DNA from 2 places in the Mesorhizobium sp. P3_B5 genome. Region 2 is predicted to be linked to the other one. Evidence: riboswitches for the same ligand, from Rfam matches in the RefSeq annotation. Region 2 holds a riboswitch; the other holds the start of a gene.
The links. A riboswitch is a leader RNA that binds a small molecule or an ion and turns the genes downstream of it on or off. The one in region 2 is predicted to bind S-adenosylmethionine.
Positions count from the first base shown of each region.

Region 1 (7,789 bases), on a different contig from region 2:
TTTCACCCGTGGCGCGGAATGGTACCGAGCCGCGACGGTCAGGGTTTGCCACGCCGGCAGCCGGGCCTAGTCACCAGAGAGAGGGTATATCATGCTGATCTCCCAGATCCTCGACGACGCCGAGACGATCCGCGTCGTCGCCCGCAACGGCGGCAAGACCCGGATCATCAATGGCGCCCGCAGCGTCTATTCGCTGGCGATGGAGGCCGCGCGCACCGGCACCGGACTGGTTGCGCTCATCGAGCGCAAGGGCTTCGGCGAGACCGTCGATCTCGACGCCGCCTACAAGAAGGGGCGGCTGCTGTCGCCGATCAACCATCCAGACCCCGCGCATCTGCACCTCACCGGCACCGGGCTGACGCATCTGGGCTCTGCGGCAACGCGCGATTCCATGCACAAGAAGCTCAGCACCGACGGCGAGGAGCAGCTCACCGATTCGATGAAGATGTTCCGCATGGGGCTGGAAGGCGGCAAGCCGGCGAAAGGCCAGACCGGCGTGCAGCCGGAATGGTTCTACAAGGGCAACGGCACCATGGCGGTGGCGCCGGGTGCGCCACTCATGTCGCCGGCTTTCGCGCAGGACGCCGGCGAGGAGCCGGAAGTCGCCGGCATCTATGTCATTGGCGATGACGGCGCGCCGTTCCGCGTCGGCTTCACGCTGTCGAACGAGTTTTCCGACCACGTCACCGAGCGCGTCAACTATCTGTTCCTGGCGCATTCGAAGCTGCGCAACGCCTCATTCGGACCGGAGATCCTGATCGGCGACCTGCCGTCCGACATCCGAGGCGCCTCGCGCATCGTTCGCGACGGCAAGGTGCTTTGGGAAAAGCCGTTCCTGTCGGGCGAGGCGAACATGTCGCACACCATCGCCAATCTCGAACATCACCATTTCAAATATTCGGCCTTCCGCCAGCCGGGCGACGTGCATGTGCACATGTTCGGCACGGCGACGCTTTCGTTTGCCGACGGTATCAGGACCGAGGCCGGCGACACGTTCGAAATCGAAGCCAAGGATTTCGGCCTGCCGCTGCGCAACCCGCTCGAAATCGAGCAGCCGGTGAAGGTGGCGGTGAAGGCGTTGTGACAGCGTAATCTCCCCCCTCGTGGGGGAGATGGCCGGCAGGCCAGAGGGGGGCGCTGTCCCTCCAACGTCTCAATCGAATAACTTCGCCTTCAACTGTTCTCGGCTGGCCAAATGGTGCAAGGTCGGCGATCCTTCGCGCCCCCCTCTGCCCTGCCGGGCATCTCCCCCACGAGGGGGGAGATTGGCAGCTGCAACCTCAATAAATATCGAAGTCGAAATACTTTGCCTGGATCTTCTTGTAGGTGCCGTCGGCGACGATGGCGTCGATGGCGGCGTTGAGCTTGTCGCGAAGCTCTGTGTCTTCCAGGCGAACCGCGATGCCGGCCTGCGTCTCGGTGCCCTTGATGTCGCCGATCATCTTGCAGCAGCCGTTGCTCGCCTTCTTCATCCAGTCGACCAGCACGAACTTGTCCGAGATGACGGCATCGAGGCGGCCGTTGGTCAGATCGGTGATCGCTTCTTCCTGGGTCGGATAGAGCTTGGCCTCGGCGCCGGCCTTGCCATAGACGTCCTGGGCATAATCGGCCTGGGTGGTCGACGCTTGGGCGCCCACCGTCTTGCCGGCAAGTGCCGCCGCTTCAGTCGAGGTGAGCTCGCTGTCCTTCAGGGCCACCATGGCAAGCGGCGTGGTGTAATATTTGTTGGTGAAGGCGACCTGTTTCTTGCGTTCCTCGGTGATGCTCATCGAGGCGATGATGGCGTCGAACTTCTTGGCCTGGAGGGCAGGAATGATGCCGTCCCAGTCCTGCGTGACGATCTCGCACTCGACCTTCATCTGCGCGCAAAGCGCATCGGCGATGTCGATGTCGAAGCCGACGACCTTGCCGTCCGGCGTGATGGTGTTGAACGGCGGATAGGCACCCTCGGTGCCGATCTTCAGTTTCTCCGCGGCCTGTGCCGAAAAGGAGCCGGCAGCAATGACCAACATGGCGGCGCTTGCCGCCGATAGGATCCATCTCGAAATCCGCATTCTTGTTCCCCTTGCAGTTAAGTCATCATGACGGTCGGCACAGCCAAGCATGGCGCTCCGGGTCAGGCAAGGTCTCACGGTGACAAGGAAGATCAGCGCGCGGCGCGGAAATGCTTGGACAGCTTCAGGCCTTGCGCCTGGTAGTTGGAGCCGAGATCGGTGCCGTAGAGCGCCTGCGGCCGCTTCAGCATGTGCTCGTAGACCAGCCGCCCGACGATCTGGCCATGGTCGAGGATAAACGGCACTTCGTGGCTGCGCACTTCGAGCACCGCCCGGCTGCCGGTGCCGCCTGATGCCGAATGGCCAAAACCCGGATCGAAGAAGCCGGCATAGTGAACGCGGAATTCGCCGACCAGCGGATCGAAGGGCGTCATCTCGGCGGCGTAGAGCGGCGGCACATGCACCGCCTCGCGCGACACCAGTATGTAAAACTCGTCGGGATCGAGCACCAGTTCGCCAGCGCCGCGCTTATAGAGCGGCTCCCAGAAGTCGACGACATCCTGGGCGGCACGCTTGTCGACATCGACAAGGCCTGTGTGATGCTTGCCGCGATAGCCGACCAGCCCATCCTTGTCGCCGTCGAGATCGATCGACAGCGCGATGCCGCCGCCGGAAATGTTGGGCGGCTCGGTGGCCACCAGCATCTCGGCGCGGTGGAGTTCGCTCAGTTCTGCCTCCGACAAGAGCGCATTGCCGGTGCGGAAGCGGATCTGCGACAGCCGCGAGCCGGTGCGCACGACGATCGGGAAGGTGCGCGGGCTGACCTCCAGGTAGAGCGGACCGTCATAGCCGGCGGCGATCTTGTCGAACTCGTGGCCGCGATCGGTCATCACCCGGGTGAAGATGTCGAGCCGTCCGGTCGAACTCTTCGGGTTGGCCGATGCGGAAATGTCGGCAGGCAGCGCCAGGCCTTCGAGCAGCGGCACGATGTAGACGCAGCCGGTTTCAAGCACCGCGCCTTCGGCGAGATCGATTTCGTGCAGTTTCAGCCGATCGAGCTTTTCGGCGACCTTGTGGCCCGGCCCGGGCAAAAAGGAAGCGCGCACCCGCCACGCTTTGGCGCCGAGCCTGAGATCGAGGCTGGCCGGCTGGATCTGGTCGGCATCGAGCGCACGCGGCGACTTCAGCGCGCCCGACTGGAACAACGCGGAAATATCCTGATCGGGAAGAATGCCGGTCTGCCGCAAAGCTGGCTCCGCTTGAAGGCCGCGACTCTTTTTTTGTCGCAGGTTCTTGCCGCAAAACCGTGTAACACTTTTGCGGAACCTGCTTGGTACAAACCTCTTAATCAAGCCGGGAATTGACGCAAGCGCGGTGCAGGTCTAAAGGGTCGTTATCCCGTGGTGATTTGGCCGGTCGGCTTGCAGCCACGTTAAACAAGTCGCTAAAGGACCGTCGGGCCGCAAGGCCGTATGGACCGGTTGCGACTTTCGCGGCCGGTTTTTTTGTGTCTGGAACAAAAGCGATGAGCACCAAGAAGCGTAACTGGAAGCCTCAGACAGCACTCGTGCATGCAGGGACCTTGCGTTCCCAATTCGGCGAAACGTCGGAGGCGATGTACCTCACCCAGGGCTATGTCTATGAGACGGCGCAGGCAGCCGAAGCGCGCTTCAAGGGCGAAGAGCCGGGTTTCATCTATTCGCGCTACGCCAATCCGACCGTCGACATGTTCGAAAAGCGCATGTGCGCGCTTGAAGGCGCGGAAGACGCGCGCGCCACCGCGTCCGGCATGGCGGCGGTGACCGCAGCCCTTCTGTGCAGCGCCAAGGCCGGCGACCACATCGTGGCGGCGCGCGCGCTGTTCGGTTCCTGCCGCTGGGTGATCGAGACGCTGGCGCCGAAATACGGCATCGAGGCAACGCTGGTCGACGGCACCGACATCGCCAATTGGGAAAAGGCGGTGAGGCCGAACACACAACTGTTCTTCCTGGAAAGCCCGACCAACCCGACACTGGAAGTGATCGACATCGCCGCAGTTGCTGCGCTCGCCAATTCGATCGGCGCGCGGCTGATCGTCGACAACGTCTTTGCCACCCCCTTGCAGCAGAAGCCTTTGCAGCTCGGCGCCCACATCGTCGTCTATTCGGCGACCAAGCATATTGACGGCCAGGGACGCTGTCTCGGCGGCGTCATCCTGTCGGACAAGAAGTGGATCGACGAGAACCTGCACGACTATTTCCGCCACACCGGCCCCAGCCTGTCGCCGTTCAACGCCTGGACGCTGCTGAAGGGCCTGGAGACGCTGCCACTGCGCGTGCGCCAGCAGACCGAAAGCGCCGGCAAGATCGCCGATTTCCTGGCCGGGCGGCCGGAAATCGCCCGCGTCATCTATCCGGGCCGCGCCGACCACCCGCAGGCGGCGGTCGTCAAGAAGCAGATGTCGGGTGGCTCGACGCTGATCTGCCTCGACGTCAAGGGCGGCAAGCAGGCGGCCTTCGCCTTGCAGAACGCGCTCGACATCGTGCTGATCTCCAACAATCTCGGCGATGCCAAGAGCCTGATCACCCATCCGGCGACGACGACTCACAAGAATCTGAGCGACGAGGCGCGCGCCGAACTCGGCATCGGGCCGGGAACGCTGAGGCTCTCCGTCGGCCTCGAGGATGCGGACGATCTGCTCGCAGATATCGAGCAGGCGCTGAAGTCGGCAAAATAGGCTTCGCCCGATACGACAAGGCGCGGGCGCTCAGGCGCCCGACGGCGTCTCTTCCAGTTCGGCTGCCTTGGTGCCGATGGTCATCGCGTTGCCGCGCCAGTCGACGGCGCCGCCGAGCCAGCCGCGCACCCAGAGGGCGGGCAGCATCACGTCGCGCGCCATCAGCGCCGGGATCATGCGCGGCGACAGGTACCAGCCCTTGCCCCAGGCCAGGGCGCATTCCGGCAGGTAGGCGAGTGCGAGCACGGCGAGCGCGGTTGCCGGCAGGCTGAAGCCGGCGCCCGCCGCCGCCAACAGCGCCAGCACCAGTGGCACCGCCACGCCAGTGAATATCTCGGGCGCGAAGAACAGCGGGAAGGTGACGCGGCGCAAGCGCGCCCAACGCGCCTGGCGCGACCAGATTTCGTCGAAACTACGTTGGCCAAGCGGCTGCTCGAAGGGCGAGGCGACAAGATTGACGCGCAGCCCGAGCCCATTGACCAGCTTGGTCGCGGCGGCGTCCTCGGCGATCTCGGCGGCCAGTGCGCGGATGCCGCCATTGGCATCGAGCATCGGCTTGTTCCACAGCATGCTCTTGCCCTGGGCAAAGCCGAGGCCAAGCGCGTCGCCGGTATATTGCCAGCGCGCCTGCAGCGTGTTGAGGAACGCGCATTCGACCTCCGCCCAGAACCCGGCCGGCCGCGAGCCGATCGGCGTCGAGCAGACGAGGCCGGTGTCGTCGCGCCATGCCGCCAGCAGATGCTGGACATAGTCCATGGGCATCAGCACGTTGGAATCTGCAAGGATGACCCATTGGTGGCGGGCCGCTTCCCAACCCTTGACGCAATTGTTGAGCTTCGGATTGCCGCTGATGCGGTCATCGCCAAACAGCAGCCGGGCCGGTATCTCGGGAACCCGGGCAATCGTCCTGTTTATCATCTTGACCACCGGATCGTCGGCGTGGGCGACGCAGAAGAGCAGCTCATAGCGCGGCCAGTCGAGCGAGAAGGCGCGTGCCAGGGTCTCCTCGGTAAATGGCTCGACGCCACGCGCCGGGACCACGATCGACACCCCCGGCGCCTTGCCGGCGGGCGGCGCGATGGAGCGCCGCCGTCTCAGCATGAATGAAGCGAGCAGGATGCCGGCGAGATTTGAAAGAAGCAGGGCTATCGAAAGCAGGGCTGCGGCTATGACTGTCAGTTCCATCGAGATCTGGTCACTCCGGGAAAAGCCGGCCGCAAATAGCCATTTTTGAACGGTTCGACAGAGCGCTTGAGTCGCCCGGCACAGTCCGGACACACCATCATTGTCATGTGTCACTTAAATGACATTGTTTGTCGGCACCTGCGCTTGAGGTCGTTGACCGGGCCGGGGAGAGCGCCGACAGTTCCGCTCACATTGCCTTGGAGTAGCCCATGTACCGCGCCGTTACGCGCAACATCGAAGTGCAGGTCAGGCCGTTCTATCTGGAGGATCGCTCGGATCCCTCCGAGAACCGCTATGTCTGGGGCTATCAGATAACCATCGACAACCAGTCGGACGATTTCGTGCAGCTTTTGTCGCGCTATTGGCACATCACCGACGGCACCGGCCGGGTCGAGGAAGTGCGCGGTGCCGGCGTTGTCGGCGACCAGCCCGAACTCAACCCCGGCGACAGCTATCAATACACGTCCGGCTGCCCGCTCTCGACGCCGTCCGGCATCATGGTCGGCCACTACACCATGCGCAACAAGCGGGGCGAGACGTTCGACATCGCCATCCCGGCGTTTTCGCTGGATCTGCCAGGGACACGGCGGACGGTGAACTAGCGTCTTTCTCCCCGTCTCAATACGGGGAGAAATGCCCGGCAGGGCAATGAGGGGCGGCGCCGGTCCCTGAGATTATCTTCCATGTACAAGCGCGTCTGAGTGTATTGCCGCTGCCATTTGCCGACGGTCGCGCTGCCCCTCATCCGCCCTTCGGGCACCTTCTCCCCGTAGAACGGGGAGAAGGAAGAGAGGTTACTGAGCCGCAAACTCCGCCGGATCGAAGTCATACTGCTTCGAGCAGAACTCGCAGGCGACGTGGATGCCACCGTCCTCGGTGCTGTCCTTGATCTCCTGCGCCGAAAAGCCCTCGAGGATGCCGCGGATCTTGTCCCTGGAGCATGAGCACTGGTCGGCGACTGGAACGCCGCCGAAGACGCGCACGCCGTGCTCATGGAACAGCCGGTAGAGCAGCCGCTCGGCGCCGATCGTCGGGTCGATCAGTTCGGTCGGCTCGATGGTGCCGAGCAGCGCCACCAGTTCCTGCCAGGAATTGTCGGCCGGTTCATGCGTCACGTCGCGCGGATCGCCGTCGCCGCCCGAAATGTCAGGCACGCGCATGCGTTCGGGCGATTGCGGCAGGAACTGCGCCAGGATGCCACCGGCGCGCCACTGCTCACGGGCGCCACGAGGACCTGGCGTCAGCAGCTTGGCCACCGACAGCCTGAGATCGGTCGGGATCTGCTCCGACTGGCGGAAATAGGTGCGTGCCGCATCTTCCAGCGTTTCGCCGTCGAGCTGGACGATGCCCTGGTAGCGCTGCGTGTGGGCGCCCTGGTCGATGGTCAGCGCCAAAACGCCGCTGCCGAGCAACGTCTGCTGCGACGTTTCGCCGGTAGCGATCAAGGCTTCCAGCCGGTCGGCATCGAAGCGCGCATAGGCCCGCAAGGCCGATGGCGTGGAGAAATCCGCGACCAGCATGTCGACCGGCCCGTCGGTGCGGGTCTGCAGGATAAACTTGCCCTCGAACTTGAGCGAGGTGCCAAGCAACACCGTCAGCACACAGGCTTCCGCCAGCAGCCGGGCGACCGGCTCGGGATAGTCGTGGCGGCTGAGGATGGCGTCGAGCATCGGCCCGAGCTGGACCGTGCGGCCGCGCACGTCGAGCGGGCCGACCTCGAAGGGCACGACGTGATCGTCGCCGGCATAGCCGAATTCGCCGAGTTTGAGGTGATGTTCAGTCACTTGATGCGTTTCCAACATGACAAAGCTCCAGGGCGCGGCCATGCCGCCCCCTGGGGTGCATGCGTCCAAACGCGCTTGATTTGCGTGATGCGGCGCAGATAGGCATCGCG
Region 1 covers NZ_JBFUGR010000002.1:760,928-768,716, reverse strand. Annotated here, with positions in the region: gene araD1 (AraD1 family protein) at 92-1,084, shown strand; gene AC1DVW_RS08585 (ABC transporter substrate-binding protein) at 1,281-2,054, opposite strand; gene AC1DVW_RS08580 (2'-deoxycytidine 5'-triphosphate deaminase) at 2,147-3,241, opposite strand; SAM riboswitch at 3,385-3,462, shown strand; gene AC1DVW_RS08575 (O-succinylhomoserine sulfhydrylase) at 3,520-4,710, shown strand; gene AC1DVW_RS08570 (ceramide glucosyltransferase) at 4,741-5,895, opposite strand; gene apaG (Co2+/Mg2+ efflux protein ApaG) at 6,105-6,497, shown strand; gene AC1DVW_RS08560 (Hsp33 family molecular chaperone) at 6,690-7,721, opposite strand.
Region 1: linked by a shared signal. The riboswitch ahead of AC1DVW_RS08575 (O-succinylhomoserine sulfhydrylase) and the one ahead of metX (homoserine O-acetyltransferase MetX) in region 2 are both predicted to bind S-adenosylmethionine.

Region 2 (7,789 bases):
AGTGTTGATGCGGGGCCTGTCCGGGACGGCGAATTCCACGAGCCAGCGTCTCAATTGCAACACCGCGTTCAGACCGGGGAAGCTTCAGACCCCCACGATCGAGGTCGATCGCGCCTGCTATTTCTACTTCTTCAGCAAACTACGGATGCGATTTCTGCGGTGCCGGAAGCTTGAAGGGTCGGCGTATTCGGACAGAAAACGCTCTCTCCATTCGTCATTGATTGTGTCGCGCTGGATTTCGAGGCCTGACTCGAGGTTCGTTTCCCAGAGAGGCTCCACATCCACCAAGCGTGCAATTTGCTCGAGGCTTGCCCGCGGATCTTGCTGAATTTGCTCGTAGGTCAGCGAAAGGAAGGGCAATCCGTTTTTCGCAAGCCAGACATCCCATGACAGATTTTCCATCGAGATATTGTCAAGCGATTCGGCAATCGCGGCGCCATCGTAGCGTGGTGTCCTCTGAGCGACTTCGGTGGAGCGGAATCGACCGGTTTGACGGGCGCGTGTCCAGGAGATTGCTTGGCCAATGAGATCTCGGCGCGTCAAGCGGACGTATCGCAAGTTTGGGAGGCTGGCCGGCAGGTCCAGTCTCTTGGCGACTTGGGAGAATTGGCTTGCGAACAGTTTGACTGCGTAAATTCCCGAAGAAGACCGCCCGTCCGTCAATACACGCAAAAGCTGGGCGCGGGGGTCCCGAGGATAGCCCGGCAATTCCAGCACTCTGCGGCCACCAAACCATTCCAGAGGATGGCCAAGCCCGGCCGATGCCATCAATCCAGCAAGATGATTGCTGCCGCTGCGCGGTGAAGTACAGACCAGAATTCCCGCCTTTATGCCGGACAGGATGTCCTGCGGGATTTCAACGGGCGTTGGATGTCGAAAGAAGTCCATTGCGATCATGCTATCGCTTCAACAAAAACACCGCTTGCTGGCCGAAGAAATTCCAGAACCACCATGGCATCGACAGGCCGATCTTCTGGCCGTTGCCGTCGAGCGCCGTCGCTTTTTCGACCGTCGCGCCGAGTTCGTCGCACAGATTGACGAAGTCGCGGATGGTGCAGAAATGGATGTTGGGCGTGTCGTACCAGGAGTAGGGCAGGTCCTTGGTCACCGGCATGCGGCCATTGAGGAACAGCGACAGCCGCACCCGCCAATGGCCGAAATTGGGGAAGGAGACGATGGCGCGGTTGCCGATCCTGAGCAGCTCGTCGAGAACCAGCTTCGGGTTGCGGGTCGCCTGCAAGGTCTGCGACAGGACGACGAAATCAAAGCCCTTGTCGGGATAGAATTCGAGGTCCTTATCGGCGTCGCCCTGGATGACCGAGAGGCCGCGCGCCACGCATTCGTTGACGCCACGCTGCGACAGCTCCAGCCCGCGACCGTCGACCTGCTTGCTGTCCTGCAGCAATTCCAGCAGCAGCCCGTCGCCGGAGCCGACATCGAGCACCCGCGAGAGCGGCGGGATGAGATCGGCGACGACTTCGAGGTCGACGCGCTGGGCGCGGTTGACGCTCATGGCTTCGCCTTTTGCCTGGCGCATGATCCTGATCCGGAAAGTCTGCAACTTTCCGGGGTCATGCGCTGAGCCCCCTGGCGCGGGCGGCAGAACCGATGAAGCCGTTGATGGCAGCGAACAGTTCCGGTTCGTCGAGCAGGAAAGCGTCGTGGCCGCGGTCGGTGTCGATCTCGACGAAGGATACGGACGCGCCGGCGGCGTTCAGGGCGTGCACGATCGATCGGCTCTCCTCGGTCGGGAACAGCCAGTCGCTGGTGAAGGACACCAGGCAGAAGCGGGTTTTGGTGCCGGCAAAGGCATCGGCCAGCCGTCCGCCATGGTCGGCGGCGAGATCGAAATAGTCCATCGAACGGGTCATGTAGAGATAGGAATTGGCGTCGAAGCGGTCGACGAAGGTCATGCCCTGGTGGCGCAGATAGCTCTCGATCTGGAAGTCGGCATCGAAACCGAAGGTCAGTGCTTCACGGTCCTGCAGATTGCGGCCGAACTTCCGGTGAAGTGCTGCCTCCGACAGATAGGTGATGTGGGCGGCCATGCGCGCCACCGCCAGCCCCTTTTCCGGGCGCGCGCCAAAGTCGAAATATTTGCCGCCATGCCAGTCCGGATCGGCCATCACCGCTTGCCGGCCGACCTCGTGGAAGGCGATGTTCTGCGAGGAATGGCGGGCGCCGGTGGCGATCGGAAGCGCCGAGAAAACGCGTTCCGGATAGCTCGATGCCCATTCCAGCACCTGCATGCCGCCCATCGAGCCGCCGAGCACCGAAAACAGCTTTTCGATGCCGAAATGGTCGACCAGCATCAATTGCGCGCGCACCATGTCGCGAATGGTGATGATCGGCAGGTCGAGCCCATAGGGCTTGCCGGTGGCGGGATTGGTCGAGGCGGGGCCGGTGGAACCGAGGCAGCCGCCGATGACGTTGGAGCAGATGACGAAGAAGCGGTTGGTGTCGATGATCTTGCCCGGGCCGATCAGCACTTCCCACCAGCCGGGCTTGCCGGTCACCGGATTGGTGTTGGCGACATGCTGGTCGCCTGTCAGCGCGTGGCAGACAAGGATGGCGTTGGAGCGCGCGTCGTTGAGCGTGCCGTAGGTCTGGTAGGCGATCTGGAACGGCGACAGCAGCGTGCCAGCGTCGAGCTTGAGCGGCTTGTCGGCGCCGAAACGCAACACCGGGCTCGACGGTGCGTCGGCCTCGTTGTTGGTTTTTCCAGCGCGCAGAGCGGCCATCACATCTCTCTTACATCGGTCGTCCGGCCGGTCGCGGACAACAAAAAACCGGCATTGCCGTCGCAAAGCCGGTTACAGGATGCAAACGGCCCTTTAGCAAGTTGTTTAACGTGGCTGCAAGCCGACCGGCCAAATCACCACGGAACTGTTGCGCCCTTCTAGAACTCGCGCGGCCCGCCGTCAACGGCCAGCCGTCCGCGCCACTGCCACCTCTCGACATTCCGGGCCACGGCTTGTATTTCCGCTGCGGCTTGCCGGCGGAAGTGTTCTCGCCAGCCGAAATATTCTCGACGGATATTGCGAAGATGAACCAGAGACCGGATCAGGCACGTCCAACCCCGCGCGCGGGCATCATGGACATCGAAGCCTATGTACCGGGCAAAAGCACGGCGCCCGCCGGTGTCGCCAAGGTCCACAAGCTGTCGTCGAACGAGAACCCGCTCGGGCCGTCGCCAAAGGCGATAGAGGCGGCGCGGGAGATTGCCGGAAAGCTCGATATCTATCCCGACGGCACCGCCAGGCGCCTGCGCGAGGCGATCGCCGAAGTGCATGGCCTCAACCCGGCCAACATCATCTGTTCCAACGGTTCCGACGAGATCCTCGGCCTGCTGGCGCAGACCTATCTGGCGCCCGGCGATGAAGCCGTGATCACCGAACACGCCTTCATGGTCTACAAGATCTACATCCAGTCAGCCGGCGCCGTCCCGGTTGTGGTCAAGGAAACCGATGACCGCGCTGACATCGACGCGATTCTTGCCGCGGTGACGGCGCGCACAAAGATCGTTTTCCTCGCCAATCCCAACAACCCGACCGGCACCTATGTGCCGTTCCAGGAAGTGCGCCGCCTGCATGCCGGCCTGCCCAAGCATGTGCTGCTGGTGCTGGACGCGGCTTATGCGGAGTATGTCCGCCGCAACGATTATGAAGCCGGCATCGAATTGGTGGGCAGCGCCGAGAACGTGGTGATGACCCGAACCTTCTCCAAGATCGGCCTTGGCGGTGCCAGGATCGGCTGGATGTACGCGCCGATGCACATTGTCGACGCGATCAACCGCATACGCGGTCCCTTCAACGTCAACGCCACGGCGATCGAGGCCGGCATTGCCGCGATCCGCGACCGCGACCACGTCCAACGCAGCGTGGTGCACAACGAGACCTGGTTGGCCTGGCTGACCGGGGAATTGACCCGGCTTGGGCTGCGGGTGACGCCGAGCGTCGGCAATTTCGTCCTCATCCATTTTCCCGAGGACAAGGCCCATTCGGCGGCGGCCGCGGACGACTATCTGACCGCGAGCGGCTATATTCTGCGGCGCGTTTCCGGCTATGGCTTTCCCAACGCGCTGCGCATGTCCGTCGGCACCGAAGAGGCCAATCGCGGCGTCATTGCCGCCCTTTCGACGTTTCTGAAAAGTTAGAAAAAATGACCTCACCGATGTTCGAAAAGATCGCGCTGGTCGGCATCGGGCTGATCGGCTCGTCGCTGGCCCGTGTCATTCGCCGCGAAGGCCTGGCCCGTCACGTTTCCATCTCGACCCGCAGCGCCGCGACGCTGGCGCGGGCGCAGGAGCTTGGTCTTGGCGATTCCTACAGCACGGAGACGGCCGAAACGGTCCGCGATGCCGACCTGGTCATCGTCTCCGTGCCTGTCGGCTCTTCCGGCGCGGTGGCGGAAGAAATTGCGCCGGCGCTGAAGCCCGGCGCCATCCTCACCGATGTCGGTTCGACCAAGGCATCCGTCATCGCGCAGATGCAGCCGCATGTGCCTGCCGGCGTGCATTTCATTCCCGGCCATCCGCTGGCCGGTACCGAAAAGTCGGGACCGGATGCCGGCTTCGCCGATCTGTTCGAGAACCGCTGGTGCATTTTCACGCCGCTGCCCGACACCGATCCGGTGGCTCTGGAAAAGCTATCGGAATTCTGGCGGCGCTGCGGCTCCAACATCGACACGATGGACCCGCAGCATCACGACATGACGCTGGCCATCGTCTCGCACCTGCCGCACATCATCGCCTATAATATCGTTGGCACCGCGGATGATCTGCAGTCGGTGACCAAGTCCGAAGTCATCAAATATTCAGCCTCGGGCTTTCGCGATTTCACCCGTCTCGCCGCCTCCGACCCGACCATGTGGCGCGACGTCTGCCTGCACAACAAGGACGCCATCCTTGAAATGCTGGCGCGGTTCTCGGAGGATCTCGCTTCGCTGCAGCGGGCGATCCGCTGGGGCGACGGCGACAAACTGTTCGACCTGTTTACCCGCACCCGCGCCGTGCGCCGCTCGATCATCGAGGCCGGCCAGGACATCGATGTGCCGGACTTTGGTCGCCAGGCGGTCGAGCACCCCAAAGGGAGCTGATATTCAGGTGAGGCCGGCCTGCAAATGGCTGATACCTGCGCTTCCGGTGCTCACGTACCCAAAAGTACGCTCCGCTCCGCTTCTCGGCATCAACCATTTTCGACTCGGCCTGACCTGAATCTCAGCTCCCTTTGCCTTGTCCGGATGTCGGTCACGTCGCCGCCATCATCGCCAGCGTCTCGGCCCTGTCGGGCGCGCCGAGCCTGCCGCCGAAGCGCAGGCATTTGAGCGCGGCGGCGGCGCTGGCAAAGCGTAGGGCCTGTTCGATCGGCATGGCTTCCGCCAGCCCGACGGCAAAGGCGCCGTGAAACACGTCACCCGCGGCCAGCGTATCCACCGCTTTGATGCTCGGCGCCGCGATATGGCACACAGTGCCGGCCGCGCGGTCGAACCACCAGGTTCCCGTAGCGCCGCCGGTCACCGCGACAAAGGCATCGCTGCGCCGCGCCAGCTCGGCGCAGGCGGTTTCCGGGTCCAGCGCCTTGCCGCACAGAGTGCGCGCCGCCGGCTCCGAGGCAACGATGTGCGATGCCAGCGGCAACAGGAGTTCCAGCACGTCGAGCGGCGCTGTGTCGGCGTCCAGTATGGCCGGACGGTCGATGGCGCGCGCTGCCGCCAGCGCAAGGGCTGCCGCCCCCGGCCAGCGCACATCGACCAGCACGGCGTCGAATGCGGCGAGGTCGGCGACGGGCAGCGCCTCAGGATCGGCCTGCGCTTTTCGGTCGTAGAAAGGCACGATGATGCGTTCGCCCTGCGCGTCGACCAGGATGGCCGACAACGCCGACCGCGCGCCGGCAACGCGCCGGACAAAACGGCAATCGACGCTCTCGGCTTCGATCCCGGCGATCAGCTGATCACCGACGCTATCGTCGCCGGCGCTGGCCCACAGCGATACCTCGGCACCGAGGCGGCGTGCGGCGCAGGCCGCGCTCGACGCCATGCCTGCGGCGATCTGGACACCGTCGGAGGCGATGAACTTGCCCTGATGCACGGGCAGCGTATCGACGCGAAGGATGGTGTCGAGCGTCAGCGCGCCAACGCTCAGGAGCTTCACAGGTCTTTTCATAGGACTTTGCTATTCGACCGGCTTGATCTTGCCCAGCGGGATAAAGCCGAACGAAGCCTTGCCCTTGACCACCTTGAGCGGCATCGACGGTTCGTTGCCGAGCAAAGCGAGTGCGGCAAAACCCTGTTCGATCTGGCTCTTCTGCTCGGGAATGGCGGTGGCGAGGATTGCCGCCACGGCTTTCGGGTCCTTCAGCCTGATCGTCAGGTCGGCGTTGACAAGGCCTTCGGCATCGACCGACACCGGTCCGGAAACCGTGATGCGCGCCGTGCCCGACGACAGATCGAGCTTGCGGATGTCGACCGCCTGGCCGCGCAGGCTTTTTGCCTCGGTCTTCATCAGCGCCACGCCGTTCTTCAGCGTCGCGTCGCCGCTGCCGTCGAGCGCCGGCAGCACACGCCCGCCGATCGCGCCGGCATCGATCTCAAGGTCGGTGAAGCTTCCGACATAACCAATGTCCTGGCCATCGGACTGCAGCTCTCCCGCCGCGGTCCCCGCGCTGAACAACGAAACCGGGTCGGTATCGTCGGCCGGGTCGGTCTGGCCGGACAGGCCCTCGGCCTGCAGCGATACGCGCTGCGGCAGCGGATACCATAGTTTGACGTTGGCCTGCAGGTTGTCCCAGTCGATCCACAGCGGCATCATGCCCGGTACGGAGGTTCTGAGCGGACCGCGCAGATTGGCAAACGGTGACAAGGGTTGGACGATCTGGGCAATGGCATTGAAACTGCCGGCCGACGCCGCGATGTTCTTGGCATCATCCTCGTAGGCAAGGTTGTCGCAGGAAATGACAAAGCTCAACGGGTAGCCACTGACCTGGAGATTGGCGCAATCAGCTTCGACGCCATTCTTGTTGAGTGTGGCAACGGCCTTGTCGGCCTCGGTTCTTACCTGGTCAGCCAGATAGAACCAGCCGCCGCTATAGATGGCAAACAACACAACGATGAACGCCACAAGCCAGAACAGGCCGCGGCGGGACTTTGGTTGGCGTTCGTCACTTGACGTCATGCTTTGGCTCTCATTAACGCATGGGTATTGTGGACGGACTTTCGATTCCGACACCAACAGGTAGACAGAGACGAATAGGTAGACGGGGACGGGCGGAAAAACACCGATTCCCTGCGGTGTTGGCATTCTTTTGCAATCAGGCGCGGCGATATGGGCGATTTTTGGGTGTTTGGCTACGGTTCGCTGATCTGGCGGCCGGGGTTCGCGCATGTCGAGACACGGCGCGCGCGCCTGCACGGCTACCGCCGCTCGCTCTGCGTCTATTCCTTCGTGCATCGTGGAACGCGCGAGCGGCCGGGGCTGGTGCTCGGCCTCGACCATGGCGGCTCCTGCATCGGCCTGGCGTTTCGCGTGCCCGGCAATCTGCGTGACGAGGTCATCACCTATCTGCGCGAGCGCGAGCTGGTCACCGATGTCTATCTCGAGCGCACGCTCAAGATTCGCCTCGACGGTGGCGGCACTGTCGAGGCGGTCGCCTACATCGTCGACCGCCAGCATGAGCAATATGCCGGCGCGCTCGACGCGGCGCATGCGGCGGCCGTGGTGCGCGGCGCCGTCGGCCAGTCCGGCAACAATGAGGATTATGTGCTGAGCACGCTCGAACACCTCGAGGCGCTG
Region 2 covers NZ_JBFUGR010000007.1:200,146-207,934, forward strand. Annotated here, with positions in the region: gene AC1DVW_RS19715 (Stf0 family sulfotransferase) at 124-897, opposite strand; gene metW (methionine biosynthesis protein MetW) at 899-1,513, opposite strand; gene metX (homoserine O-acetyltransferase MetX) at 1,572-2,741, opposite strand; SAM riboswitch at 2,815-2,892, opposite strand; gene hisC (histidinol-phosphate transaminase) at 3,047-4,156, shown strand; gene AC1DVW_RS19735 (prephenate/arogenate dehydrogenase family protein) at 4,162-5,097, shown strand; gene AC1DVW_RS19740 (PfkB family carbohydrate kinase) at 5,249-6,163, opposite strand; gene AC1DVW_RS19745 (DUF2125 domain-containing protein) at 6,173-7,171, opposite strand; gene AC1DVW_RS19750 (gamma-glutamylcyclotransferase) at 7,322-7,789, shown strand, end outside.